DNA from 3 places in the Janthinobacterium sp. B9-8 genome. Region 1 is predicted to be linked to each of the others. Evidence: predicted binding sites of a transcription regulator. Region 1 holds the regulator's gene; each other region holds the start of a gene.
What was found. Region 1 encodes sigma-54, which starts transcription at its own class of promoters, with help from an activator protein. Its sites were predicted from a motif close to TGGCANGNAANCTGCTTT; they were not measured.

Region 1 (9,997 bases):
CCGCCTCCAGCACCGATAAGGCAATCGCCAGCGCGGCATAGCGGGCAATGCGCACATCGTCCAAACTGGGTTTGATACGGATTTCAGTAACTGAGGCTGTCGAATTCATGAGGACGCGAGCCTAAAAGCTCGATGCTGATTCGGTTAGGCAGGCAAATCGCCATTTGGCCAGCCTGATCCAGCCAGCCCATGCGCACACAATATTGGCGCGGGCTGGGGTCACGGCTAATACGTACCCGGCCCGATTTTACTTCTACAGAGGTAAACCCAAGGGGGCCAGCCACTTGCACCGTGCGCTCTGCGTTTAAATCCAGCACGGCAAAGACTTTGCCCGCCTGATAAATACGCACCCGCGTGGCACTCTCCTGCTGCCAGCTCCAAAAGCCCAGATACACCACAAAAGCCAGCGCCAGTAAGGAAAACGGCCAGTCTCCTGGCCACATTACCCTAAGCATCTCCCGATTTCGAGAGGGGCGTATTTCAGGCATGCTGCTCACGGTGCCTAAGCAATACCTGCCGATGCTCAGCAAAGTATGCCGCTAATTGCTCCGCTAAATAAACCGAGCGATGCTGGCCGCCGGTGCAGCCAATCGCTACCGTAATATAGCTGCGATTATCGGCTTCAAACTCTGGCAACCAAGCTTCCATAAATGTTTTGATATGGCTTTGAAAACGCCCAACCACCGCTTGCCGCTCTAAGAAATCAATCACGGGCTGATCTTTACCCGTTAAAGGGCGTAAAGATTTATCGTAATAGGGGTTGGGCAGGCAGCGGGCATCAAACACAAAATCGGCATCCATTGGCAAACCATGCTTAAAGCCAAAAGATTCAAAAATCACCGTGAGTCTGGAGCGGTCCAGCGCCACAAACTGCCGAATCCAGCTGCGTAGCTGATTAGCCGATAAATCACTGGTATCAATACGATGGGCAACTGCGGAGAAATCAGCCAGCATTTCACGCTCTAAGCTAATAGCCTCGGTCACCGTTAATGTGCCACTAGAGAGCGGATGGCTGCGCCTTGTTTCAGAAAAGCGCTTCACCAGAGTGTCGTTATTCGCTTCCAGAAACAGCATTTGCACATCAAGCCCCAGCTCAAACAGGGCTTCAAGATGATTGGGGAAGCTGGCAAAATTATGAGCGCTGCGCACATCAACCGAAATGGCAATTTTGGGATAGCCATCTTCATCCAGTAATGCCGCGGTTTGTGGTAGCAAAGGCGCAGGCAAATTATCGATGCAAAAATAGCCAAGATCTTCTAAAGACTTAAGTGCAACGCTTTTACCCGCCCCTGATAAACCAGACAATAAAATAACCTGCTGCTGTTTCACTCCCCATCCCCATTATTTTGTATATTTTTGTGTAGCTTATATTTTGATTCTTGCATAAACACCCTGCATATTGGGTTAGCGACTTATTCGCCCATCTCCATAAATTTTTGGTGTCTTTCAATAAATTCACGCGTGGAATCAATACCGCGTAATTGCAAAATATAATTTCTAACCGCAGCCTCAACCAAAACCGCTAAATTTCGACCGGCCGCCACAGGAATCACCAGCTTGCGAATCGGCACGCCAAGGATATCTTGTGTGGCCGCCTGCATTTGCAATCGATCCATCGGGGCGACTTTCTCGCCACCCGCCTTGGCCAGATGCATAATCAGCTTGAGTGTTTTACGCGGCCTGACGGCAGTTTCACCGAAAATAGTACGGATATTCAATACGCCAATTCCGCGCACTTCGAGGAAATCACGCAACATCGGCGGGCAGCGCCCTTCCAGCGTTTCCGGATTAGTGCGATAGACCTCAACCACATCGTCTGCCACAAGGCCGTGGCCACGTGAAATCAGCTCCAACGCCAGCTCGCTCTTACCCATCGACGATTCGCCAGTCAGCAAAACGCCCACTTCCAGCACATCCAAAAACACCCCGTGCAGATGCGTAGAAACCGCCAATGCCTTCGAGAGGTAATAGCGTAGTACATCCATCAAATAGGGGGATTGCTCGGGGGAGGTGAGCAGCGGCACATGAAAACGCTCAGAGGCTTCGCGCAGGCAGTCGCCCACAATCTGGCCATTGGCCACAATCACAGCAGCCATTTCATTAGAGAACAGCCGCGCGAGGGATTCTCTTTGCGCCTCGGGGCTAAGCTGCAGCAGATAAACCGTTTCTGCCACCCCAAGCACCTGAATGCGGTTGGGGTGGATAAAATTCAGGTGGCCGACTAAAGAGAGTGTTGGCTTTTGCTCAGATGCATCATTAGATAGCAGATTATTCGCACCCGATTGCCCTGCTACCCACGTCAGTCGCAGCTTCTCGGCGTTATCGATAAAAAGCTGTCTAACTGAAATCTGTGGCATAAGGCTCCCAAGTACTGATTAGCTTCCAGATTTGGCCGGGTTCGGTGGCCGCCAGCAGGCTCTCGCGCAATACTTTATCTGAGAAAAGCTGAGCCAGTTCGGACAAAATTTGCAGATGTAAATCGGTAGCGTGAGCAGGCACCAGCAACACAAATACCAAGGAAACCGGTTTGCCATCAGGCGCGTCATAAGGGATAGGCTCATTAAGCCGTACAAATGCGCCTGTAGCTTCTTTCAAACCTTTAATCCGGCCATGCGGGATGGCAACACCTTGCCCAAGCCCTGTGGAACCAAGCTTTTCCCGGGCAAACAGGCTATCAAAAATAACACTGCGGGCAATACCGTGGCTATTCTCAAACAGAATGCCGACTTGTTCAAAAATACGTTTTTTGCTGCCGACTTCCATATCAAGGAAGACATTTCCGCTAGGCAAAATTTGGGCGATCAAGCTCATTGTAGACAGACCAAAACAGGGACGACACCCATTGTAGCGCCGTCGTTTAAAAACAAAAACGGGAACCTGAGTATTCCGGTTCCCGCTAAGGTGAGAAAAGTCGCTTTATTCAGCGGCAGGCTGGTGCTGCTTAATGGATTCGTTACGATGATCCATCGATTTTTCTTTGTGCTTCACAACTTGTCGGTCTAGCTTATCGGCCAGCAAGTCAATGGCTGCATACATATTTTCATCCGTCGCTTCGACGTGGATATCGCGGCCGCGAACGTGAACGGTTGCTTCAACCTGATGTTGCAGTTTCTCCACGGATAGGATGACATTAACGTCAATTACATTGTCAAAGTGTCGAATGACCCGCTCCATCTTACTGTTTACATACTCACGGATAGATGGGGTCACTTCAAGATGATGGCCACTGATATTCAAATTCATAGGGTTACTCCTTCCGTTGGGGCCTTACAAACTTTTGCGCTGACTTACTGGGTAAATCTGCAACGCTTCACGGTATTTGGCAACGGTGCGCCGGGCTACCACAATACCTTGAGCGGATAATGCTTCTGCCAATACGCTATCACTTAAAGGTTTTTTCTTATCTTCTTGCTGCACCATCTGCTTGATCAATGCTTTGATCGCTGTAGCAGAACACTCTCCTCCGGCATCCGTATCAACATGGCTACCGAAGAAAAACTTAAATTCATATAGGCCACGCGGCGTAAGCATATATTTTTGCGTGGTTACCCTAGAAATAGTCGACTCATGTAAATCTAGCTCTTCGGCGATATCTCTGAGCACTAGCGGGCGCATCGCCACTTCACCGTGTTCAAAAAATGCGCGCTGCCGTTCTACAATCGCTGTGGCTACTCGCAAAATGGTATCAAATCGCTGCTGCACACTTTTTACTAACCAACGTGCTTCTTGTAACTCTCGCGCTAAATGGCCGCCATCGCCTTTTTGTAAGATATCTGCATAAAGGCGATTCACGCGCAATTTAGGCATCGAAGCATCGTGTAATCTAACCCGCCAAACACCGCGTACTTTTTGTACAACGACATCAGGGCTTACATATCTAGGCGATGCTACAGACCATTGTGCGCTTGGCCTAGGGTTTAAACTTACAATCAATTCTTGCGCTGCTTTTAACTCAGCATCCTCGCATTTAAAAGCCCGTTTAAGCCTAGTGTAGTCCCGGCCAGCTAATAAATCGAGTGAATTTTCGGCAATCTGCAAGGCTAAATCACGGGCGGCGCTCACTGGCTTCTGGCGCAATTGTAAGCATAAACAATCAGCGGTATCTCTTGCTCCAATTCCCAAAGGCTCTAAATGCTGTAAGCGAATTAAAGCAATTCTTAAGTCATCAAGTTCGAGTTCATAATCTTGGATAAGTTCCTCTGGCAGCTGAGAAAAGACATCTTCTAAGGATTGAGAAAGAAACCCATCTTCATCCAATGCCTCAATCAGCATCAATAACAAGGACTTATCCCGATGCGACAAAGGCAGCAAACCTGCTTGCTGCAGCAAGTATTCGCGTAAATCTAAATCGCGGGCGATATTGCTGGCCGGATCAAAATCATCGTCATCATCCGAGCTCCCGTGGCTTGTGCCTTCCCAGCGTAAACCATCGTCTTCACCCATTTCCCACTGCGGCTCTGCTTGCTCTGCCTCGCCAGCAGCGGCTTCTTCGCCACGCTCCAATAACGGGTTTTCGCTCAGATACTGTTCAAGCTCTTGTTGAAACTCAAGAGTGGAAAGCTGCAGCAGCTTGATAGCCTGCTGCAACTGAGGAGTAAGATTAAGTTGCTGGGATAACCGCAGCTGCAGGGTTTGTTTCATTTACATGCGGAAATGTTCACCGAGATAGACCCGACGCACACTTTCATTTTCTACAATATCTTTCGGAGCACCAGACGCCATCACCGCACCTTCGGAGATGATGTAGGCACGATCGCAAATACCAAGGGTTTCACGCACATTATGATCAGTGATCAAGACACCGATTCCACGTTGCTTTAAAAAACCAATAATACGTTGAATATCCATCACAGCAATCGGGTCTACCCCTGCAAATGGCTCATCCAGCAAGATAAAACGCGGGCTGGCGGCCAAGGCACGGGCAATTTCTACCCGGCGACGCTCGCCCCCTGATAAGCCCATTGCACCTGCATCACGCAAATGATCAATGTGCAAATCGTGCAGCAGCTCATCAAGCCGGGCGTTTATTTCATCGCGATTTTTACAATGCAATTCAAGCACTGCAGTGATATTTTGTGCCACTGTCATTTTACGAAAGATAGACGCTTCTTGTGGCAAGTAGCCTAAACCTCGCCGCGCCCGCTGATGAATGGGTAAATGGCCGATATCCTCGCCATCCAGCGTAATACGCCCGCCATTCATCGCGACCAGACCCACAAGCATATAAAAACTGGTGGTTTTACCCGCGCCATTAGGGCCAAGCAAACCTACCACTTCTCCACTTGAAATTTCCATAGTGACATCACGCACCACGGTTCTTTTTCCGTAACGTTTTTCTAGCTGCTCCGCTCGTAAAGAACTACTCATGGTGCAGGTGCCTTTTTCGGTGTAATCACGATATTGACGCGCCCGCCGCTCTCTGGTTTGCTCTGCGCTTGATAGGCTTCATTGTTTAAATCGTAAGTAATCAAATCGCTATGAATTTGATCTTCCCCACGTTTCACCCATGCCTTATCAATCAACTTAAGAATGCCGGTGCGCCCGTCATAATCAAAACGCTGCGCTTCGGCATCCACCCAATCATTACCGCCATCCATTTTCTGCCGAAAGCGAACCGGCCCGCCATTGCCAGCAACAAATTGATTGCCCGCCTCATCCTGACGTACCGTCAGCTTATCAGCCCGAATGCTGAGTGTGCCTTGGGTCAGCACCACATCTTTGCTACAAACGCTAGCCTGCGTTTTTTGATTCATTACACAATTTGCAGCAACAATATTGATCTGTTTTTCCCGGTCTGCTTTTTCTGCATATACAGAGCCTGCCAGCAGCATGAGTAAAACAACTTTAACGGGTGCGAATCGGCTCATAGCTCATCCTGACTTTAGATTTAAGTTCTAGCGTTTCAGCCTTGGAATCAGCAATAAAACCGACTGATTCAATAACATACGTGCCCATCACTGCGATTGCCGGCGCTTCTGAGCTGGCAAGTCCTTCCTGCGGTAAAACGCGCATATCACGCCCATTAATCGTTAACTCTGCTTGCGTAGCACTGGCCGATCTAACCATTTTAACCATGCCGGGAAACCAGACTTCACTCCCCTGTTTTATTGATTTAGCACGCTCGCCAGTGACTTCTAAACGAGGCTGATCAGGGGCGGTATAGCGTAAATGTGGTTTTTCCAGCCAGGTGATATCGCCAGCGGGCAAATGAGAAACATGGGTGGCGGTTAGCAAAGACAAGGGGCGTCCATCTTCACCAAAACGCACTGCAGTGGCTTTATCTACTAGCATATCGGGCTGATTTGCATTAATTGCAACCGCAGAGCCAGGTAAACTTGCCGCTCTATCGAGCAGCCAAGTCAGGCTACCCAACAAAACAACAAGGGCCAGCGGTAGCAGGCGAGTAGTCCCCGGCACTGCCATCAGGCGAGGTAAGGCGCCATAGCGGCATCAAACGTACCTTGTGCTTGCATCAGGTATTCGCATACTTCGCGCACGGCTCCCCGCCCACCCGAGCTGCCCGTAATATAGTGAGCATGTTTACGCACTAACTCCGGAGAATCAGGCACCGCTACCGCAAAAGCGACTCTGCGCATCACCGGAAGATCAATCACATCGTCGCCCATAAAACCACAGACATCCTGGCCAACTCCAGCGGCTAGCAGTAAATCTTCATAGCTTGCCCGCTTATCGTGAGCGCCCTGATAAAGAAAATCCACCCCCAGATCTTTGGCACGTTTCTCAACTAGCAAAGAAGTACGGCCGGTAATAATGGCTAATTTCACACCGCTGGCGCGTAACATTTTTAGCCCGTGACCATCCAGCGAGTTAAAAGCTTTTAGCTCTTCACCCGCATCGCTGTAATACAAGCTGCCATCGGTCATCACACCATCAACGTCAAAAATCATTAAGCGCACCGCTTTTGCCATATCAGTCATTATTATTTTCCTATTTGTCATTTAGCTGCTTTTGGCACTTTTTAAAACGGGAATAACAGCCTGCTGCAATCCCACACAAGCCTGCTCCGCGCTATATATGTGCATTTTAAACCACTCGTGCTCGCAGCAGGTCGTGCATATTAATCGCCCCGACCAGCACACCCGCATCCAGCACCAATAAACCATTCACACGGCGTGCATCCATTTGCTGAACAGCCTCCGCGGCTAATTTACCCGCCTCAATCGTGGCAGGAGCTAAGGTCATTACGCTGGAGACCGAAGTATCACGTACATCGACGCCCTGATCCAGTGCGCGGCGCAAATCGCCATCGGTAAAGATGCCCATCAATTTACCTGCAGCATCCACCACCGCGGTCATACCCATGCCTTTCTTGCTGATTTCCAGCAGCGCATCGCGCAATAACACATCGTGCTGCACTACAGGCAAAGCATCACCGGTATGCATTAAATCGCGCACGAGCACCAATAAACGCCGACCTAAGCTGCCGCCCGGATGCGATAAGGCAAAGTCTTCAGCCTGAAAGCCGCGCGCTTCCAGCAGGGCCACAGCCAGTGCATCGCCCAAGGCAAGTGCCGCCGTAGTACTTGCGGTAGGCGCCAGATTCAGCGGGCAGGCTTCTTGCACCACACCCGAATCAAGATGCACGGTCGATTGTTTACTTAAAGTAGATTCAGCATTGCCCGTCATGGCAATCAAAGGAAGGCCTAAGCGTTTTAGGCTTGGCAGCAGGGCAATCACTTCATCGCTTTCACCCGAATTAGACAAAGCCAGCACCACATCACTGCGGGTGATCATTCCTAAATCACCGTGTGCCGCTTCGGAAGGGTGAACAAAAAAAGCAGGAGTGCCAGTACTGGCCATGGTGGCTGCTATTTTTTTAGCAATATGCCCCGACTTGCCAATCCCGATCACGATCACCCGCCCCTGGCAGGAAAGAATCAGCTCGCACGCTTTAACAAACTGATCATTCATTCGCTCGGCCAGCGCGAAAACAGCATCAGCCTCAACCCGTAGCACGCGACGAGCGCACTCGAGGATAAATTCAGCATTTTTCATATGCGCGAAAGTATAAGAGAAGCAGGCCCTCTCCCGCCACCTGCGTCTGCTGGCAATATGCCAATCAGGATCAATCTTCTTGCAAATACTACCTTCAACGGCTTGCTGCCAGCAGCCTGCCGAACTAAAAACGGATCGACTGCGAGGGTAAAAGGTAGTACCTGAAATGAAAAAAACGCTAGGATGTAACCCTCCACTTTTAATTCACAAGAGAAAAACGAACTCAGCCTATGTCCATTCAACTATCTTCGCTCTTGCTCTTGCTTGCCGCAGCCGTTTTAACGGTGGTGCTTTGCCGTCGCCTAAAGCTGCCAGCCATGCTTGGCTACCTAGTTGTTGGCTTATTAATTGGCCCCCATGCCCTTGGCTTTATTGCCAGCAGCGATGAGGCCACTCATCTGGCCGAGTTTGGTGTCGTTTTTTTGATGTTTACATTGGGACTGGAATTTAATCTTGCCCGGCTCAATGCCATGCGCCGCATCGTATTTGGCTTGGGTGCAATGCAAGTCATGAGCATGCTGGCTGTCGTCATGGTGATTTGCCTGCTGGCCGGCTTAGACTGGAAAGTAGGCTTGGCCCTAGGTGGAGCGCTCTCGATGTCATCCACCGCGATGGCGTCTAAATTACTGGCTGATCGCAATGAGCTGCATTCTGCACAGGGACAAAACGCCATCGGCATTTTGCTATTTCAAGACTTAGCCGTTGTCCCTTTCCTGATTATGATTCCCGTACTCAGCTTTCCGGGCAATGAATTGCTAATGGCACTGGGTTTTGCCGCACTAAAGATTATTGTGGTGTTGCTGGTTTTGCTCTACTTCGGGCAAAAGCTGATGCGGCCTTGGTTCAATATCGTAGCCAGACAGCATTCCAGTGAGCTTTTTATGCTCAACTTGCTTTTGGTTACTTTAGGAATCGCCTGGATCACCGAGCTTGCGGGCTTATCACTGGCTCTGGGCGCTTTTCTGGCGGGTATGCTGATTGCCGAAACAGATTTTCGCTATCAGGTTGAAGACGATGTGCGCCCATTCCGGGATCTGCTGCTTGGGCTATTTTTTGTAACCGTTGGCATGAATCTGGATTACTCCGTGCTACTTACTCAATGGTGGCGGGTCCTACTGGTATTAGCACTGCTTGGTCCCGGCAAGATTTTAATGATTGCTGGGCTCTCCAGACTATTTGGCAGCACACCCGGAGCCGCCTGGCGCACCGGCTTTACCATAGGACAAGGGGGCGAATTCGCTTTTGTCATGCTGGCGCTCGCCTCTAAGAGCGCACTCTTACCCGAAAGCATTTTACAAACCACCATCGCCGGCATTGTTTTATCGATGCTGATCACCCCGTTTTTAATTCAGCATTCCGATAAATTAGTATTGCGCCTCGCCCGCTCAGAATGGATGAATCTGGCCGCTAATTTGCATCAGGTGGCCGTGCGCAGCATGCAAAGCCAAGGCCACGTAATCCTCTGTGGCTATGGCCGCAGTGGCCAATCTCTGGCCCGGATATTAAGCCAGGAAGGAATAGGTTTTTTTGCGCTGGATTTAGACCCGGATATGGTGCGCGAAGCCGCGGCCGCTGGCGATTCCGTCGTTTATGGCAATGCAGCCAAGCGAGAAGTACTGATCGCCGCAGGCTTAATGCGGGCTAGCGCCATTGTGGTGACTTACGCCGAAACCCATTCCGCCATGCAGATTTTAGAAATCGTACACTCCATCCGCCCGGAGCTGCCGGTGATTATTCGCACTCAGGACGATAGCGATATCGATAAGCTCAAAAACGCAGGCGCCACCGAAGTAGTGGCAGAAATCATGGAAGGCAGCCTGATGCTGGCCTCCCATACGCTGATGCTGCTGGGCGTGCCATTAAATAAAGTCGTCCACCGCGTGCGTGAAGTTCGTGAAGCCCGCTACCAGCTGCTACGCGGCTTTTATCGCGGTGTAAGCGAAGACGCCGACGATAGCGACCGGCCCCAGCCGCGTTTACA
Region 2 (9,997 bases), 860 kb from region 1:
CATGCCTTTCTTTTCCATGGTTGCCATATCGGCTTCAGCCACGGAGCCGCTTTTGCATTCGGCAATAAAGGCTTGCAAGTCAGCATTGCCCACGGCTGCTGAAGTTGCCAGCGGGTGCTCGGCAGCAACGGCCACATAAGTCGCACCCATCAGGGTATCTGGGCGAGTGGTGTAAACGGTGAGCGAATCGATGCCGTTTGACGCGGCAGCCAGTGGGAAAGTCACATCCATACCGCGTGACTTACCAATCCAATTGCGCTGCATGGTTTTAACTTGCTCGGGCCAGCCATCTAGCTGATCCAAATCTTGCAGCAATTGCTCGGCGTAATCGGTGATCTTGAAGTAATACATCGGGATTTCGCGCTTTTCAACCACTGCGCCAGAGCGCCAGCCGCGCCCATCCACCACTTGCTCATTCGCCAATACGGTTTGGTCAACCGGATCCCAGTTTACTGAGCCATTCTTTTTATAAATCACGCCTTTTTCAAATAGGCGGGTAAATAGCCATTGTTCCCAGCGATAGTAATCTGGCTTGCAAGTGGCGATTTCACGATTCCAATCCACAGCCAAGCCCAAAGATTTGAGCTGGGTTTTCATATATTCAATATTGGAGTAAGTCCAAATCGCTGGAGCCACTTTGTTTTTCATGGCGGCATTTTCAGCAGGCAGGCCAAAGGCATCCCAGCCCATAGGCTGCATGACATTAAAACCATTCAAAGCATGGAAGCGTGAGAGTACATCGCCTATGGTGTAGTTACGCACATGACCCATGTGCAGCTTGCCACTTGGGTAAGGGAACATCGATAGACAATAGTATTTAGGCTGACCGGCCTTTTCGATGGCCGCAAAAACCTGATTTTTTTCCCAATGCTGCTGGGCTGCAGCTTCGATGGTAGACGGTGTATAGAGCTCGATCATGCCTAAGAATCCAGTTGTACTTTCACAAAGCCGATGATTATATCCCGAATGTTTGCGCTTCGGGTTTCATAAGGAAGTTGATATGCGTTTAGTGCTTTTAATAGGTTTATTACTTACTTCTTTTGCCTATGCCGACCCGGCCCGGGTGGAATCGGTGCAATTGCCAGCATGGCTGGAGCGGGGAGGGGTGAAAAAACCACTGGCACCGCAAATACAACTATTGCCTAGTGACCGTATTATCACCGGTGCAGGAGCAAGGGTGTATGTGCAGCTACCCGAAGGCAGCCGGGTGAAGCTGGGTGAAAATGCTAATTTACAGCTTGATCAGCTCAATGAGGCCAATGGTAAAGACGGCAATGTATTTAAAGCGGCACTGAAAATGGTAACCGGGGCTTTTCGTTTTACCACCAATACCTTGAATAAATCTGCGCAAAGAGATGTGAGTGTCACCGTATCTACCGTGACAGCGGGGATACGCGGCACGGATTTATGGGGCAAGGCCGATGTAGATAAAAACGTAGTTTGTCTGCTGGAGGGAAAAATTGCGGTTGGGGCTGAGGGGCATCCGCAGGTGGAGCTGACCGAGCCTTTGAGCTTCTATATTGCACCGCATGATAAAGAGCCCTTGCCAGTTGGCAAGGTAGAGCCGGAGAAACTTAAAAAGTGGGCCGCTGAAACCGAAATAGAAGGCCATGCAGGTGCAATCAGCCAACAGGGAGCATGGCGTATTGTGTGGGGTAGCTACGCCAAAATCGATCAGGCGTTGGCTCTTTACGATAGCTTGCAGGTGGCGGGCTATCCGGTAAAAATCCGCAGCCAGTCTAAGCGTCATCGTGTGGTGCTGGCGGGCTTGGCTTCCAAGGCCGATGCACAGGCCGTTGTTGCAAAAGTGCACCAGCAAGTGGCAACTCCGCAGGCAGAAATCGGGCGTTAGTTGATTGAAATAGAGGGTGGGCACGATAGAGCGGTGCCCACCCTCTATTCTGCTTACTTTAAAGCTTTATCCAAAGTGGCTTTAAATGCTTCTGCATTTTGAAATCCCACGGTAGAAAACTGCTCTTTTCCTTGCGGATCAAAAAAGATAATGCCTGGTGGGCCGAATAGTTTAAAGCGTTTGAGTAGGGCTTTATCTGCGTCGGTGTTCGCAGTGACATCGGCTTGTAAGAGGCGCATTTTGCCCATTCTGGCGGCAACTGTTGGGTCGGTAAAAGTAAACTTTTCCATCTCTTTGCAAGACACGCACCAGTCGGCGTAAAAATCGAGCATGACGGGCTGCTTGCTGTTTGCCAGCTTCTCTTCCAAATCAGCAACCGATGTGACGCGCTCAAACTGGCTGTGCGGGGCAGCAGCTTGTGCAGCTATCCCTTGAAAGCCTTGTAGCGGCTGCAATGGATCACGGCCGCCACTTAAAGCACCGATCAGCATGGCGGAGCCTGCTAATAAGGCAATGACGCCCAAGCCTTTGCAAAAACGTGGCCAGCCTGCGGTGTGGGGAGGGAGTGGATCGAGTGCATGCAAGAAAACGGCCGAGATAATTAGCAAAGTGCCCCAAGCCAGCATGGAAAAGAGAGCGGGTAATACCGGGGAGACCAGCCAGATGGCCACGCCTAGTAGCAATACGCCAAATACTTTTTTGATGTTTTCCATCCAGCCGCCAGCGCGGGGCAGGGCAGATGCGGCGCAGCCGACAATAATCAGCGGCACGCCCATACCGAGCGCCATTACAAATAAGGCCACGCCACCGAGCAAGGCATTATGTGTTTGCGCAATATAAAGCAGAGCGCCCGCCAGTGGTGCTGCTACGCAGGGGCCGACAATCAGCGCCGATAAGGCTCCCATAATCAGTACGCCAAGCAGGGAGCCGCCTTTTTGCTGATTGGCGCTATTGGATAATTTGCTTTGCAAGCTGGCAGGCAATTGCAGCTCGTAAAAGCCAAACATCGATAAAGACAGCAGTACAAACACCATGGCAAAACTGCCTAACACCCAGACATTTTGCAAGGCGGCAGAGAGGAGCGAGCCGGATAAGCCTGCGGCAACCCCAGCCAGGGCATAGCTTGTTGCCATGCCTAATACATAGGCGAGAGATAAGATCAGTGCACGTTTCTTGCTGATGGCCTTGCCCTGACCCACGATAATCCCCGACAAAATCGGCATCATTGGAAAGACGCAGGGAGTAAGCGCCAGCAGAAGGCCGAAGCCAAAGAAGCTAAGTAGGATCAGCGGTAAATTGCCGCTGCCTAACAGGCTAGTCACCGAGTCGGTATCGGGTGCTTCTTCAACTGGGGCCGTGGTGGCTGCCGCTTGAACAAGGGGAGCTTGAATACTTGTTTCAGCGACGGCCACAGTATCTGGCGTGATCGCAACTGCTTGCACTGGTGCAGGTGTCGCTTCTACGAGCTTGGCTGGAGCGGCTGGCAGTTTAATATCTGTTACTAGCTTGGTTGTGGCGGCTGGTAGTTTGATATCAGCAACTTGGGTAATGGGCGGATAGCATAGCCCTGCATCGGCGCAGCCTTGTGAAATCACCGTCAGCTTAAACGAAGTAGCGGCCGCGTTTTTGATTTGAATCGGCAGCAGCACTTGCTGGCGATACGTTTCTACTTTGCCAAAGTTAGGATCATCATGGCTCAGCGAGGGAGGGAACTTGGGCGCTGCCAGCTCTACACCAGAATCGGCCGATATTTTAAGTTTGTTTTTATATAGATAGTAGCCGTCTGCAATGGCAAAACGCACTTCTACCGTTTGATGGTCTTTAGCTTTGGCACTCATTTTGAGCGCTTGTTCAGGCTCTAAAAAAACCGGATCCTCGGCCCAGGCCTGACTAAAGCTCAGTGCCAGAAGTGCGGCGCATAGCGTGCTTTTAATGGTTTTAAACATGGTTTCTCTGTTGAAGCGTGTTGGGTGGGGACAAGCTGCGACGCGAATTAAATCTAAATACGTTTTCATTCTCAAGCCATGGTTTTCGGAGTGTGTGAAACGACGAAGTCGTTGCGCACCAAGAGCTGGCGCGCAAGAAAAACACGCGCACACCTTAAGCAAGATCACTTATTTAATCTCTTAGCGATATCCTGCCACAGTATAAAGCTTATCAACCACGTAATTTAACGCCGGAATGTCAATTTCAAGAGCGCGTTTGTTGAGGCAGCGCTCGCTGACTGTGTAGCCTGCACCGTAGTACTGGCCGCTGTTCCCGTTAAAGTGGCGCTGCCATTGGCATTAAGCTGCAGATTCAGCTTACGTGGCGCGCCATTCGCATCCAGTTTTACCCATGATTCGATTTGTACGTCGCCACTTTTGAGCAAATCAGCCTAGCTGATTCCGGCTTGGGCATTGCAAGTGCTTTGACCGGCAAGGGTAATGCTTGCGCGGTTTTTGCGATCAGGGACGAGTGGGTTTGCGAGTGGCCATTTACAGAATAATATTTATTCTCATTAGCAATAAGCTATTTCACTGTCAAATTAAAAGGCGTGCATTAAATGGTGCAGTGCGGTGTTTTTGCTTTAATTGAGTCATTGGTCAGTAAAATAGAGGCGTTGCAAGCTTTAGGTGAATTATTACCGCACCTTAAACGCGCGCTTTATCTTGCAGTGCATCATTTTGGCGCTAGGTAGATCGCTGTATCATTTCTGCACTAAAAGCGTTTTTCTTGCCAAAGAAGGTGCTGATGAGCCGCTGGGTTGCTTGTTTTTCTAAAATAAAGCAGGGCACGTTTATTGCTGGATGAGCCCTATCCCTCTGCTATTGGCTTTATTATGCTGCGCATACTTTTAGTCAACGAAAGTCCAAAATCATCGAAAGCGCTGGGGCAAGCCTTGCAAGATGACGCTTATACGCTGCTGCCAGAGCTCAATAGCGCTAGCTGCCTATGGCAGGAAGCCAAAAAATCCCAGCCCGATCTGATTCTGATCAATACCTGCGTCCCCTCTCAAACCCTGCTTGAGCAGCTGCAAGCGATGCGTGGCGCTGTGCCGGTATTGATGCTTGTAGAAGGGCTGAATCAAGTGCAGATTCAGGCCTCTTTGCAAGCAGGGGTAAGCCATCTGATCGATTGTTTTGCAGCAGAAAAATGGGCAGGCGCGGTGATGATGGCTTTTGCTCAATTTGAGCAAAGCAAAGCTTTGCAGCAGCGAATTAGCCTGCTTGAGCAGCAATTAGCCGATCGAAAAGTGATCGATCAAGCCAAAGGCCTATTGATGGATAAACGCCGCTTAAGCGAAGGCGAAGCCTACGAAACCCTGCGTCGCCAAGCCATGAAACAGGGCATGAAGCTGGGGGATGTGGCAAGGCAAGTCTTGGCGATGGCGGATTTGCTGGGGTGATACGCCGTGTCTTTTTTTGCGCGGGCAAGATAAAGCTTTTTACCCCCCCTACAAAGTCTGTTTTGTGCAAATCCTGTGCAAGTCTATGTTGCGCTGCGTCATTCTGGTGCGGTGCATTCTTTTCTTTTTGGTGCGGCCTGAGGGCTTTTTATTCTATCTGTTTGATTTTTATGTGTTTTTGTTTGTTTGTTGCGGCTGGCATAGCGTTTGCTACGTAATGATATAGGGCCAGTAGGCCCACAAAGATTCAAAGCTTAGTGCAATGATGCGCTGGGTGTGGGGAAGGTCAATGGCGGCCCATCTCCCTCGAGGACAACGGCGTCCCTCCACGATTGTGGCGGGACGCTTTTTTTTTTGCAGTCTTTCTAGAGGTAGACATCATGGATCGTAGCTTTTGGCGTTCAGGCCATACTCCCACTCTTCTTACTGCTTTTCTCTATTTTGATCTGAGTTTTATGGTCTGGTATCTGCTTGGCCCCTTGCAGATACAGATTGCCACGGCGCTGAGCTTATCGACCAGCGAGCGTGGCCTGATGGTGGCCACGCCCATCTTGGCGGGGGCTTTGCTGCGCTTGGTTTTAGGCGTGTTTGTGGATCGCATTGGTGCCAAGCGCACGGGGTTTTTTGCGCAGCTGATTGTGATTTTTGCGCTGTTAAGTGCCTGGCAGCTCGGTGTGCATAGCATGGCAGAAGCGCTGCTACTGGGTGTGTTTCTAGGCTTTGCAGGCGCTGCATTTGCGGTGGCTTTGCCGCTGGCTTCCCGCTGGTATCCACCGCAGCACCAAGGCACGGCGATGGGGATTGCCGGGGCGGGCAATTCTGGCACCGTGTTTGCCGCGCTGTTTGCGCCGGTGTTGGCGATTATATTTGGCTGGCAAAACGTGTTTGGCCTAGCAGTGATTCCTCTTCTCTTTGCCTTAGTGCTCTATACCGTGTTTGCCAAAGATGCACCTGGGTCGGTTAATCCTAAAAGCATGAGCGACTACGCCAAGGTATTAAATAATAAAGATGCTTGGTTATTTATGGGCTTTTACGCCATCACCTTTGGTGGTTTCTCTGGCTTTGCCAGCGCCTTGCCCGGCTACTTTCATGATCAATTTGGCTTTGCACCCAAAATGGCCGGCTGGTACACCGCGGCCTGTGTATTAGCAGGCTCGGCGATGCGCCCGCTCGGCGGTGTGATCGCCGACCGAATCGGCGGTACTCGCACCCTGCTAATTGTTTATGTTTGCTCGGCTGTGTTGATTGGCCTCACCGGCCTTGGCTTAGGCGGATCTAGCGTGGCCGTTTGCCTGTTTGTTGGCGCGATGCTCTGCCTTGGGGCGGGCAACGGTGCGCTGTTTCAACTGGTGCCACAACGCTTTGGCAAAGAGCTGGGCGTAATGACCGGCCTGATCGGCATGGCCGGTGGCGTAGGCGGCTTTGCACTGGCAGCGGGCCTTGGCATGGTGAAACAAGCCACCGGCAACTACAGCCTGGGCCTGTGGCTATTTTCTTTTCTATCCCTCATCGCATGGTACGGCCTCTCCGGCGTGAAAGTACGCTGGCGCAGCGCGCTGGGCGGTGATTTGGCTCAGGCAAGGATTTAAGAAGTTTTAAAAACGCTGTTTTGATCTGTGCTGAACAGGTAATTGAATGAGCTAAATCTTGGACCACAGAGGACACCGAGCAGCACAGAGTTTCACAGAGGAAGGCATCTATCGTGAAGAGGACTCTGCGGTGGAGGCACTTAAAATATTTGATTTTCTCTGTGTAACTCTGTGCCCTTTGTGCTCTCTGTGGTTCAAGGTTTAGCAAAATATATAAATAACATTTATGTAAAGGATCCAGCCATGACTAAACCCAAGCTTGTCGTTGTCGGAAACGGTATGGCCGGTATTCGTACGGTGGAGGAGCTGTTGGCTCTTGCGCCTGATCGCTACGACATCACCGTGTTTGGCGCAGAGCCGCATCCTAATTACAACCGTATTTTGCTCAGCCCAGTGCTGGCGGGTGAGCAGACTTTTGATCAGATCGTGCTCAATCCTTTGAGCTGGTATAGCGACAACCATATCACTCTGCATTTGGGCAAAACCATTGCCAAAATTGATAGGGTGCGGCGGGTGGTTATTACCGAAGATGGCGTGGAGGAGGGCTACGACAGGCTGCTGCTGGCTACTGGCTCCACGCCTTTTATCCTGCCTGTTCCGGGCAAAGATTTAAATGGCGTGATTAGCTACCGCGATATTTATGACACCGAGGCGATGATTGCCGCTGCCAAAGTTAAAAAGCACGCCGTGGTGATTGGCGGTGGTTTGCTAGGGCTGGAGGCCGCCAATGGCCTGATGCTGCGCGGTATGGAAGTCTCTGTGGTGCACTTGGGTGATTGGTTGCTGGATAAGCAGCTGGATATTACGGCTGGCAAGTTATTGCAGGATTCTCTTATCGCCCGAGGTTTAAAGTTTTTGATGGGCCAATCCACCGCCGCTATTTTAGGTAACGAAGCTGGAGAAGTGGTAGGCGTGCGCTTTAAAGATGGCAGCGAGCTGGCAACTGATTTGGTGGTGATGGCCGTAGGGATACGCCCAAATACCAAGCTTGCCGAAGCGGCAGGTCTGTTTTGCAAAAATGGCATTGTGGTGAGCGATGCCCTGCAAAGTTATGACCCGCGCATTTACGCCGTGGGTGAATGCGTCAACCACCGTGGCGTGGCTTACGGCCTAGTTGCCCCCTTATTTGAAATGGCCAAGGTGGCTGCTAATCATCTGGCGCTGATGGGCTACGGGCAATACAAGGGCTCGGTGCTTTCGACCAAGCTAAAAGTCACCGGCATCGATTTATTCTCGGCCGGGGATTTTATGGGCGGCGATGAGTGCGATGAGATTGTGCTGTCTGATCCTGCCGGTGGTATTTATAAAAAGCTGGTGATTAAAGACGACAAGCTGGTCGGTGCCTGCCTCTATGGCGATACCACCGACGGCGCATGGTATTTCAAGCTGCTGCGCGAGGGCCGCATTATTAGCGATCTGCGCGATACCCTGATGTTTGGCGAATCCAGCGTCGGGGACTCGGGCGTGCAAGGGCAAAGCCGCGCGGGCGCGATGCAAGATAAGGACGAAGTGTGCGGCTGTAATGGCGTATGCAAAGGCACCATCGTCAACGCCATCAAAGAAAAAGGCCTGTTCACGGTGGATGATGTCAAAAAGCACACCAAGGCGGCTAGCTCCTGTGGCTCTTGCACCGGCCTTGTTGAGCAGATTTTGATGAATACTCTGGGCACTAACTTCCAAGAATCGCCTAAGACCAAGGCCATTTGCGGCTGCACCGATCACACCCATGCCCAGGTAAGGCAAGCGATTCGCCAGCACAAATTAGTCAGCCACGCCGAAGTGTACGAATTTATGGAATGGCGCACCCCAAGCGGCTGCGCCACCTGCCGTCCCGCCGTGAATTACTACATGTTATCGACTTGGCCTAAAGAAGCCGTAGACGATCCGCAAAGCCGTTTTGTCAACGAGCGGGTACACGCCAATATTCAAAAAGACGGCACCTTCTCGGTGATTCCACAAATGAAAGGCGGCGTCACCAACGCGGCCGAGCTGCGCCGCATTGCCGACGTGGCCGATAAATACGCCGTGCCACTGGTGAAAGTCACCGGCGGCCAGCGCATTGATTTACTCGGGATCAAAAAAGAAGATTTGGTGAATGTCTGGGCCGATTTGGGCATGCAATCCGGCCACGCCTACGGCAAATCCATCCGCACCGTTAAAACCTGCGTGGGCAGCGAATTCTGCCGTTTTGGCACGCAAAACAGCACGCAAATGGGCATAGATCTGGAAACCATGCTGGCCAATATGTGGAGCCCGCACAAGGTGAAGCTTGCCGTATCCGGTTGCCCAAGAAACTGTGCCGAAAGCGGCATTAAAGACGTGGGCATTATCGCGGTAGACAGCGGCTGGGAGCTGTATGTGGGCGGCAACGGCGGCATCAAAACCGAGGTAGCGCAATTCTTCACCAAGGTAAAAACTGCCGACGAAGTCAAAGAATACAGCGGCGCATTTTTACAGCTTTACCGCGAAGAAGCCTACTACCTAGACCGCACCGTGCATTACATCGCCCGCGTGGGCCTGGATTACATCAAGCAAAAAATCCTCGACGACGAAGCCAACAGAAAAGCCCTCTTCGAGCGCCTGCTGTACTCCCTGGAGGGGCTGCGCGACCCATGGGCAGAGCGGATCAACGGCAAAGCACGGCAGGAGTTTATTCCGATCAAGGTGCTGGCTTAGGGGGAAGAAGCGAGGCGTATTGAGTCTTGTGAGATGAGCTAAATCTTGAACCACAGAGGACACAGAGAGCACAGAGTTTCACAGAGGAAACCAAAGCGCTTATTTGAAACCAAAGCGTCATTCCCGAGTGCTTTTGTCGGGAATCCAGCGGCTCTACTGGATCCCTGATAAAGACACTCGGGGATGACGCTTTTGATGACATAACAAGCATCTTCTAAGGTGATTCTTTAAGATTTTCTCTTTGTACTTACTGATCTTTTTAGTCTGCGGTTTTCTCTGTGGCTCTCTGTGTACTCCGTGTTCTCTGTGGTTCAAGGTTTAGCAATGCTTGCATTCGTTATAAAAAGGACAAAGCAATGAATATGAAAGCCAATCAACCTTGGGTGAGTATTTGCCAAGTGACAGATATCCCCAAGCTGGGTAGCCGCGTGGTGCAGCGCCCTGCGGGCAATGTGGCGGTGTTTCGTTCTGCTGCTGATGTGGTATTTGCGC
Region 3 (9,997 bases), 600 kb from region 1:
GCGCTTCAGACCATGCACGCCCCACAGGCAAATCATCCCAGCCAGCAAACCAATCACCAAAGCGCCGCCTACACCCACAAAGCCGCAAGCAGGCGTAATGGCTACCAAGCCTGCTACCGCTCCAGATGCCGCGCCTAGCAATGAAGGCTTGCCTTTAAGCATCCACTCTGCCAGCAGCCAAGACATGGTTGCTGCTGCAGTCGCCAGCCAGGTATTAATAAATGCCAGCGCCGCAATGCCATTGGCTTCAAGCGCAGATCCGGCATTAAAACCAAACCAGCCAAACCACAATAACGATGCGCCAATCATGGTCATAGGCAAGCTATGTGGCGTCATGGCTTCACGACCAAAACCAATCCGCTTGCCCACCATAAACGCGCCCACCAAACCCGCTACCGCCGCGTTGATATGCACCACCGTACCGCCTGCAAAATCAAGTGCGCCTTTTTGGAATAAGAAACCGGCAGTGGCAGTGGCGGCATCAGCAGCAGCCTGTGTGAGGTAAGCATCCGGGCCTGTCCAGTACCAAACCATATGTGCCATCGGCAGGTAGGAGAAAGTAAACCAAAGCACGCAGAAAGCCATCACCGCAGCAAACTTAACCCGCTCGGCAAATGCCCCCACAATCAAGCCGCAGGTGATCGCCGCAAATGCACCTTGAAAGACGACATAAATCAGCTCAGAGATGCCCACGCCTTTGGTAAAGGTTGCAGCAATTGAATCCGGAGTCACACCTTGAAGCATCACTTTACTAAAAGAGCCAAAGAAAGCATTGCCTTCAGTAAACGCCAGCGAATAACCGTACACCACCCACAGCACTGAAATCATCGCAAATACAGAAAACACCTGCATTAGCACCGACAGCATGTTTTTAGAGCGAACCAAGCCACCGTAAAACAGAGCAAGGCCGGGGATAGACATCAAAATCACCAAGGCGGTGGAGATAAACATCCACGCGTTATCCCCCTTATTAATGGTATCCACGATGGCGACGGGGGCGGACGCGGCCACTTCAACCGCAAACCCCTGTGCCGCTAATCCGCCGAGGGCGAGTGCTGCAAACAATTTGTTCATCGTCTCTCTCCTGCGATTTTTTAATTAGATGGCATCTTGACCAGTTTCACCGGTACGGATCCGCACCACATGTTGCAGATCAAATACAAAAATTTTGCCATCGCCAATTTTGCCGGTATTGGCCGCTTTTTCGATGACTTCCAGTGTTTGTTCCAACTGATCATCCCCAATGGCGACTTCTACTTTTACCTTAGGCAGAAAATCCACCACATATTCAGCACCACGATAAAGCTCGGTATGCCCTTTTTGACGACCAAAGCCCTTCACTTCAGTCACGGTTAAGCCCTGAACGCCAATTTCCGACAAAGCTTCGCGAACTTCATCGAGCTTGAACGGCTTAATAATCGCAGACACGAATTTCATGGGGTGCTCCTTTTAAAAGGTGGGGTACGATCAGAGATCAGCACAAAGCATGCCAAGCAAGAAAAAGCTCTGTTTTCATGGGCTTAAAAATCATGTGGGCAGGTGATGCACCAACAATAGACGTTCCATGGTGCACTGCAACTTAAATTTGCACCAGAGTGGTGCAATCTAAAAATGGCAAGCTTCTGCTAAACTTAAATGCCAAACCAACACCGTTGCGGTGCCGGCACAAAAAGCACAACATTGAGAGCTGTTGCTTTAGCCCTGAAACGCGATAAAAACAAACCACCCCACAAACAGTGCCGCAACAATACAAAGGATATTCAAGATGCTTAAAGATAAATTTTTTGATGAAATCGCCAGCAAAATCACCGAAGCGATTGCAGCCAGCCCAGCCAAAGATATGGAAAAAAACGCCCGCGCCATGATGGCATCGGCTTTTACCAAAATGGATTTAGTCACCCGCGAAGAATTCGAAATCCAGCAAGAAGTGCTCGCCCGCACCCGTGAAAAACTGCATGAGCTGGAAGCCCGCATCAACGAATTAGAAACCAAACTTCACGCTAACAACCCGCAAGACGCACTATGATTTTTGGCCGAAAAACGCCAGAAGCATTACACATCAACACAGAGCGCTTAAAGCTTGTGCTGGCCGAGCCTGCACAAGCCGTGGTTTGGGCAAAATTCCAGCAAGAAAACCGCCACCACCTTGCTCCTTGGGACCCACAAAGGGATGAAGACTTTTTCACTCCTTTTGCATGGCAGCTCAGGCTAGAAAATGCTCGGCTACAATATCAGCAAGGCACAGCCATTCACTGGGCTTTGCTCGATCAGCACAGTACTGAAATGCTGGGGCAATGTAGTTTCAGTAATATCGTGCAAGGGCCATTTATGGCTTGTCATCTTGGGTATTCTTTAGCAGCAGCGGCAGAAGGCCGGGGGCTGATGAAAGAGGCACTTGATGCAACGATTCATCATCTGTTCAGCACCCGGGATTTACACCGGATTATGGCAAACCATCTGCCGCAGAATCTACGCAGTGCCAGACTCTTACAAAGCCTAGGGTTTGAAAAAGAAGGTTATGCTCGTTCTTACTTAAAAATTGCAGGGCAATGGCAAGATCATGTTTTAAATTCGCTGATTAATCCGGCACATTAAGGAGAGGAGCGGCTTGCAGCTGCGAAGCAACCAGAGTGACCTTACACACTGTACCAAGCCATATTGCAGCCTGTACCATGCGCCACTTTTAAAGATGAAAGTTTATCGAAAGGAAGCATAATAATGAATAAATATGCAGCAGAGTTTATAGGCACATTTTGGTTAGTGCTCGGTGGTTGCGGCAGTGCCGTATTAGCAGCCGCCTTCCCCGCCCTGGGGATTGGCTTTGTAGGTGTTTCTTTAGCTTTTGGTCTTACCGTACTAACCATGGCCTACGCGATAGGCCATATTTCTGGCTGCCACCTTAACCCCGCCGTTTCTATCGGCCTCTGGGCGGCCAAGCGCTTCCCCGCCAATCAACTTATCCCTTATATCGTTGCCCAAGTTTTAGGCGGGATTGTGGCAGCAACCGTGCTGTATTTTATTGTGACCGGCAAAGCAGACTTTACGACCCTAGGTGGCTTTGCTTCAAATGGCTACGGTGACTACTCACCGGGCAAGTTTTCAATGGCTGCCGCGCTGATCACGGAAGTGGTGATGACCATGATGTTTCTGATCATCATCTTGGGCGCTACAGACAAACGTGCTCCACAGGGCTTTGCACCGATCGCCATTGGTCTGGGACTCACACTGATTCACCTGATCAGTATTCCTGTGACCAACACCTCGGTCAATCCGGCACGTAGTACCGCAGTTGCGCTATTTGCGGGTGACTTTGCTATCGGCCAACTCTGGCTATTTTGGCTGGCCCCAATTGCCGGAGCCATCTTAGGTGCCGTGATTTACCGCTTTATTGGTAGTGAAGATCACAGTCTGCTTAATTAAAGCGGGTCGTGCAGCCTGTCGGATTTAAGCGATGTCCGCTAGAAAATGTCCGGCAGGCTAATAAAGGCGCGGCTTAATCCCGAGCGCGCTATGTTGAGTTACTTTTGAACAAGGATGCAGCAATGAAAGCTATACCAGACGGCTATCACACAGCAACGCCTTACTTAATAGTCAACGATGCAGTTAGCGCCATTGCGTTTTATAAAAGCGCCTTTAATGCCATAGAAGTGATGCGCTTAGCCGACCCAAGCGGCAAAATCGCTCACGCCGAAGTTAAAATTGGCGATTCATCCATTATGCTGGCCGACGAGCATCCAGAAATGGGCTATATAAGCGCAGCCACTTTGGGTAATTCACCAGTGAGCATCATGCTGTATATAGCAAATGTAGACGCTGCTTTTGAGCAAGCCATTAAACACGGTGCTGTTGAGCTACGCGCAGTCAGCGATCAGTTTTATGGCGATAGAATGGGCACATTAAAAGACCCGTTTGGCCATATCTGGAGCCTTGCTACACATATTGAAGATGTTTCCCCAGAAGAAATCGACAAGCGCTTTGCAGCGTTTTTTACTCAGTAAAACGAATCCCATAAGCGCAAAAAAGCCGATCTATACGTAGATCGGCTTTTTTACTTATTGGGGTTGCGGAGCCGGCCGATAAGCCGGGTTTTGTAGCCTTGAGTTACCCCAAGGTGACAGTCATTCCTCTAGGCCCAGCATTGCTACTGGGCTCGTGCAACCTACCCGTAGACTCGGCGGGCCACCTCAACGTCTACTGCTTGGTCTTGCTCCGGATGGGGTTTACCCTGCCGTCCGTGTTACCACGTCCGCGGTGCGCTCTTACCGACAAACCTTGCGGCCTGCATCCCTGACGGGAACACCTTTTCACCCTTACCTGATCCCAATCCGGCCTTGTATCAATAAAGGCTTTTAACTTGGGCCATCGGCGGTTCAGCTCTCTGTTGCACTTTCCGTCGCCTTGCAACGCCCGGTCGTTAACCGGCATCCTGCCCTATGGAGCCCGGACTTTCCTCCCCCATACCCTAAAAGTATGGCAGCGACTGTCTAGCCTGCTCCGCAGCGGCGGATTATCACACCTCTGGGGCTGCTTGTGCAAATGGCAAACCGCTTATTTGTGATAAATCACCGGCCATTTGCTGTGCTTTAGCGATTCCCCGTTGGCTGGCAGGGAAATATGCGAACACAAAGCGACGAGTGGTTTCGCCATCTTCGCGATTAATCAGGCTAAGCCACACGCTATCCTTGCCAAAAACATTAGGCTCTTGCGTGAGCTCTACCCGCTCAAAACCACTCACGGGCTCGCTTTTCCTCCATACCGGCACAAGCCCCAGCAACATGGTACGACGCTCCAGAATAGTGCCGTCGGTATATTGCTCGCCCGGCAGCGCCCAGAACATCAAGCCCAAGACAACCATGGAATACCAGAACACGCCAAAGAAATGATTTTCAAAGTGCACCGAATCGATCAAGGGCTGGCCCCACCAAGCGACGGCAATCATCGCCACGCCAAACATCCACCAGCCGGGTTTTGACACGGCACGGCTAACTAAAATCGTTTTCAAACCAGCTTCCAATGGATTTCTTCCCCGGCGCGTAAAGGCACAACATTGTGCTCACCAAATGGATAGCTGGCTGGCACTTGCCAGCTTTCTTTAAGCAAAGTGACTGTATCCGTGTTTTCTGGCAGGCCATAAAAAGCCGGGCCATTTTTAGAGGCAAAGGCTTCGAGTAAATCAAGCGCTCCGACCGACTCAAACGCTTCGGCATATAAAGCCAGCGCAGCATGGGCAGAATAAATACCCGCGCAGCCACAGGCCGCCTCCTTGGTGTGCTTAGCGTGAGGTGCACTATCCGTGCCTAGGAAGAATTTTTTGCTACCAGATGTCACCGCCGCCAGAAGCGCACGACGATGCTCTTCACGCTTCAGTACCGGCAGGCAATAATGATGCGGACGAATTCCGCCAGTAAACAAGGCATTTCGATTCATCAATAAATGCTGTGGTGTAACCGTAGCTGCAATATTTGGCCCAGCCTTTAAGACATATTCAGCCGCCTGCCTGGTGGTGATATGTTCAAACACAATTTTTAATTTAGGCAGCCGCTGCTGCAATACCATCAGCACGCTATCGATAAACGCCGCTTCACGATCAAACACGTCCACCTGCGGATCGGTCACTTCACCGTGCACCAAAAATGGCAGGCCCAGCTCGGCCATTTTTTCTAAGGCAGGCATGACTTTATCGAAGTTAGTCACGCCGGAATCCGAATTAGTCGTCGCTCCAGCAGGATAAAGCTTCACTGCTTTTACAAAACCACTTTGCTTAGCTTTCACCACTTCTTCAGGGATTAAGTGATCGGTTAAATACAGCACCATCATCGGATCAAACTGCACGCCTGCAGGCAGGGCTTCCAAAATCCGCTGGCGATAGGCAAATGCCGCATCTACGGTGGTCACTGGCGGCTTCAGATTAGGCATAACAATTGCCCGTGCGAACTCCTTAGCGGTATGCGGCAAGACGGCAGCCATTAAATCGCCATCGCGTAAATGCAGATGCCAGTCGTCGGGGCGGATAATGGTGATTGATTTGCTCATATTTTGATTCTCAGTATTTGTGAATGAGTAACTGATGTTTCGCAGAAAAAAACCTTAAACCACAGAGTAAAACGAGGACACAGAGTGCCACAGAGAAAATCATCTAACCGTTGTTTTTCTCGGTGAAACTCTGTGCTCTCTGCCTTCTCTGCGGTTTAAGGTTTAGCACTCTCTCCTCTTCATCAAAGGTTTTTAGTTCGCGATTTCCAAAAGCTACGCAACATCAGCAGGTAAACATATTTGGCCTGACTCTTAGCGTTTACGAATCAAAAACAAAAATTTATCGTCTTGCGGCCAGGTCTCGATAAGCTCGTGCCCTGTTTGGCGGCAAAAGGCGGTGAAATCGGTTGGCGTCGCCGGATCGGTACAGATCACATGCAGCACTTCACCACTTTGCATCGTGGCAAGCGCCTTTTTAGTGCGCAGGATAGGCAGCGGGCAATTGAGGCCACTTAAATCGGCGGCTTGCTGGTGCTCTGGGCGGCTGGACATGGATGTCTCCGAGCGAAAAAGATCTATTGTAGCAAGCTCGTCAAGCCCTGCCGTTATTGCATGACTAAGAACAAGGCAACTTCAACCTTTAAAATCATACTTAAATGAAAAAATCACCATCAGGGCTCAATTTAAGACGCGCTTAAGTTTCACTTCATAGTGCTGTGGTGAAATGGCATCACTTATTCATCTTCCTCAAGGAAAACACTATGAAAATCGCTACTTTACTTGCCATCACCACGCTTGCTGCTTCTTCTTTCAGTATGGCTGATAACTACTACTGCGCCACCCACCCAAAATCGGAATGGCTAGCTGGCAGCGTGGCTCATACCAAAATTGTAGCGATGGGCTACAAGGTGAAAGAGTTTAAAGAATCTGGCAATTGTTACAAAATTGAAGGCTGGAATAAGGAAGGCCAAAAAGTAGACGTTTATTTCGATCCAAAAACCTTAGACTTAGTAAAATCTAAATTAGACGATTAATCCTCTGGCTCAAGCCAGCGGAAGGCCATCAAGGATAAATATGCGCTTACTACTGGTTGAAGACGATGCCCTCTTAGGCGATGGCATTGCCGAGGGTTTAAGCGATGCTGGCTTTGTGGTCGATTGGCTAAAAGACGGCGAATCGGCCAGGCTAGCCTTGATGACGGAGCATAGCTTTGATGGTGTAGTGCTGGATATTGGCCTGCCGCGTATGGATGGCTTGCAGCTTTTGGCGTGGATACGCCGCGAGCGCGGCCATTTGCCAGTACTCTTACTCACGGCCAGAGACAGTATTGAAGATCGCATCAAGGGGCTGGATGCGGGGGCAGATGATTATCTGATCAAGCCCTTTGCCTTAGGTGAGCTTTGCGCAAGGGTACGGGCTTTAGTACGCCGTGGTCTGGGCAAACATGATGGCGAGCTATGCTGGCAGGATCTGGTGCTCGATCCGGCACATCAATCGGTGCAACAAGCAGGCCAGATACTCAATCTCACGGCGATGGAATACCGACTATTGCATCTTTTAATGGCGAATCATCCGCATTATTTATCACGCCCCCAGTTTGAAGAAAAGCTCTATGGCTGGCAGCAGGATATTGAAAGCAACACCCTCGATGTACATCTCTCGCATTTACGCAAAAAGCTAAATAAAGTAGTCATACGCAATGCTCGGAATCTGGGCTGGCGATTAGAAACATGAAAAATTGGCTGAAAAGCGCCTCGCTTGCCACACGGCTTACCCTACTGGTGCTGCTACTCACCTCACTCACCTGGGCCGCATTCAGCGCCGTTTTGCTCTATGAAACCCACGATGAAGTCAACGAGCTGCTGGATAAACAGCTTTATGTTTATACCGAGCTGCTTTGGCAAAGCCTGGACGACAGCGACGATTTAAAAATCTTAATCAGTGGCAAACCCGATCACTTACCCCGTGTAGTTTTTAGCCTCTACAGCAGTGAAGGCAAGCTTTTGCTCTCCAGCAGTGAGTATGTTTTGCCGTTTCAAACCGAATACGAGAAAAAAACCCGCACCATCACAATGGATGATCACCGCTGGGAAATCGCCGTTCGCCAAAATGATGAGCGACAACTTATCGTGGGCGAGCCACACCAAAAGCGCGAGCAGTTGATTGATGAAATCATTGAATATCTAGGGATCACCGCCATGATTGCCTTGGCCATTCTATTGCCGCTGCTGCTCTTGGCTATTCGGCAAGGATTACTGCCACTGCGTGCCGTCGATGCCGAACTTGCCCGCCGTGCCCCCGATAATCTGGAAGCACTCACCCTCGCCGTGCCGCGTGAAATTGCACCGCTACGCAACCGGCTCAATACACTCTTTGCCCAAGTGAGCGCCACCTTAGAAAAAGAGCGGCGATTTACTGCCGATGCGGCCCACGAGCTACGCACGCCTCTGGCCGGATTACGCGTACAAATCGAGCTGGCCCAAGGCAGCCCGCGCCCCGAAGCGCGTGAAAAAGCGTTAAAACAAGCTCTGCTGGGCGTGGATCGCAGCACCCATCTGGTCGGACAATTGCTTGAACTCGCCCGCTTAGATTTTGCTGCCATTCAAACAGATCAAAAAGTAGATATCGTGCAACTAGCCGAGTACGCATTACAAGATGCAGGGCTAGCCCCGGAATACTTACATACAGAAAATACCGGCACTTGGTATGGGCACGCGGGATTACTGGCGCTGCTACTGCGCAATTTGCTCGATAATGCCAAGCGCTACGCCGGAGAAAACACGGCCATCACGATCCAGATCAATCAAAACTCCATATGCATTAGCGATAATGGCCCCGGCGTTGCGCCCGAGGTATTGGCCCGCCTAGGTGAGCGCTTTTATCGACCGCCCGGCCAAAGCCAAACCGGTGCAGGGCTAGGATTATCGATTGTGCATCGCATTGCCGAGCTGCACCGTGCCCACGTTACCCTTGCCAGTAATCATGGTTTTCAAGTCACAATCCGTCAGGAACGTATTGGCCCGCCTAGCAAAGCAAAACCAGTACAGAGCTAGGTTTATCTATCGTGTAGAGAGTTGCCGAATTACATCAAGCATCTGGCATGCTCACAAGCGATCAAGTCATCTATTTATCAGGAAAAATAAATGCCGCATCAACACGAGCACCCGCACGATCAGCCCGGCGGGCATAACGAACACCACGATCACACCTTTGATCATGCCCATCATCACCATAATCACGGCAAGCCTAGCTCGCAAAAAAGGCTGTTGGTGGCGCTGATTATCACGGGTGGCTTCGGCCTTGTTGAACTGATTGGTGGCGTAATGACCGGCTCGCTGGCACTGATTTCAGATGCAGGCCATATGTTTACCGATGCCGCCGCGCTACTGCTGGCCCTGATCGCCAATCTCATCGGCCAGCGCCCCGCCAATGCCGCCAACTCCTACGGCTACGCGCGGGCCGAGGTTATCGGAGCACTCATCAATAGCCTGGCGATGATTGCCTTAGTGGTATGGATCGTGGTGGAAGCCGTTAGCCGCTTGCTCGATCCTCATCCCGTAAACGGCATGGGCGTCATGATTATTGCCGTGATTGGCCTGCTGGTGAATATCATTTCGGCTTGGCAGCTGTCGCATGATCACGACAATCTAAATAGCCGTGCGGCGATGATTCATGTGCTGGGCGATTTGCTGGGATCCGTGGCCGCGATTACCGCAGGCGCTGTGATTTACTTTACCGGCTGGCAAGCGATTGATCCGATTTTATCGGTTGTGGTTTCGATGCTGATTTTGCGCTCAACGTGGAACCTGCTACGCCAAGCCACGCATGTCCTTATGGAAGGCGTGCCGCAACATTTAAATCTGGAAGAAATCGGTGCAGCTTTGGCATCCGAAAAAGGCGTGGTAGAAGTCAATGATTTGCATATCTGGAATATATCGGGCGGCAAAGTGGCGCTATCGGCGCATATTGTGATCGAAAAACCGGAAACCTGGCCCTTGCAGCTGCAACACATCAACCATATGCT

Region 2: the regulator sigma-54 is predicted to act here: its motif matches at 4,624-4,641, upstream of VN23_RS14760 (ANTAR domain-containing response regulator).
Region 3: the regulator sigma-54 is predicted to act here: its motif matches at 1,475-1,492, upstream of glnK (P-II family nitrogen regulator).

The regions. Positions count from the first base shown of each region.
Region 1 covers NZ_CP014222.1:4,141,783-4,151,779, reverse strand. The annotation lists gene VN23_RS18745 (Gx transporter family protein) at 1-109, opposite strand, end outside; gene VN23_RS18740 (NusG domain II-containing protein) at 84-443, opposite strand; gene rapZ (RNase adapter RapZ) at 481-1,329, opposite strand; gene hprK (HPr(Ser) kinase/phosphatase) at 1,413-2,357, opposite strand; gene ptsN (PTS IIA-like nitrogen regulatory protein PtsN) at 2,338-2,811, opposite strand; gene hpf (ribosome hibernation-promoting factor, HPF/YfiA family) at 2,917-3,243, opposite strand; gene VN23_RS18715 (RNA polymerase factor sigma-54) at 3,268-4,641, opposite strand; gene lptB (LPS export ABC transporter ATP-binding protein) at 4,642-5,367, opposite strand; gene lptA (lipopolysaccharide transport periplasmic protein LptA) at 5,364-5,867, opposite strand; gene lptC (LPS export ABC transporter periplasmic protein LptC) at 5,845-6,423, opposite strand; gene VN23_RS18695 (KdsC family phosphatase) at 6,423-6,938, opposite strand; gene VN23_RS18690 (KpsF/GutQ family sugar-phosphate isomerase) at 7,045-8,016, opposite strand; gene VN23_RS18685 (monovalent cation:proton antiporter family protein) at 8,247-9,997, shown strand, end outside.
Region 2 covers NZ_CP014222.1:3,282,645-3,292,641, reverse strand. The annotation lists gene leuS (leucine--tRNA ligase) at 1-918, opposite strand, end outside; gene VN23_RS14775 (FecR domain-containing protein) at 1,001-1,852, shown strand; gene dsbD (protein-disulfide reductase DsbD) at 1,906-3,867, opposite strand; gene VN23_RS14760 (ANTAR domain-containing response regulator) at 4,674-5,240, shown strand; gene VN23_RS14755 (nitrate/nitrite transporter) at 5,621-6,829, shown strand; gene nirB (nitrite reductase large subunit NirB) at 7,073-9,505, shown strand; gene nirD (nitrite reductase small subunit NirD) at 9,862-9,997, shown strand, end outside.
Region 3 covers NZ_CP014222.1:3,537,231-3,547,227, forward strand. The annotation lists gene amt (ammonium transporter) at 1-1,074, opposite strand, end outside; gene glnK (P-II family nitrogen regulator) at 1,099-1,437, opposite strand; gene VN23_RS15975 (accessory factor UbiK family protein) at 1,766-2,026, shown strand; gene rimJ (ribosomal protein S5-alanine N-acetyltransferase) at 2,023-2,595, shown strand; gene aqpZ (aquaporin Z) at 2,719-3,420, shown strand; gene VN23_RS15990 (VOC family protein) at 3,543-3,998, shown strand; RNA gene rnpB (RNase P RNA component class A) at 4,062-4,496, opposite strand; gene VN23_RS16000 (hypothetical protein) at 4,511-5,002, opposite strand; gene pyrC (dihydroorotase) at 4,999-6,033, opposite strand; gene VN23_RS16010 (sulfurtransferase TusA family protein) at 6,286-6,525, opposite strand; gene VN23_RS16015 (PepSY domain-containing protein) at 6,735-7,007, shown strand; gene VN23_RS16020 (response regulator) at 7,048-7,707, shown strand; gene VN23_RS16025 (ATP-binding protein) at 7,704-9,026, shown strand; gene VN23_RS16030 (cation diffusion facilitator family transporter) at 9,117-9,997, shown strand, end outside.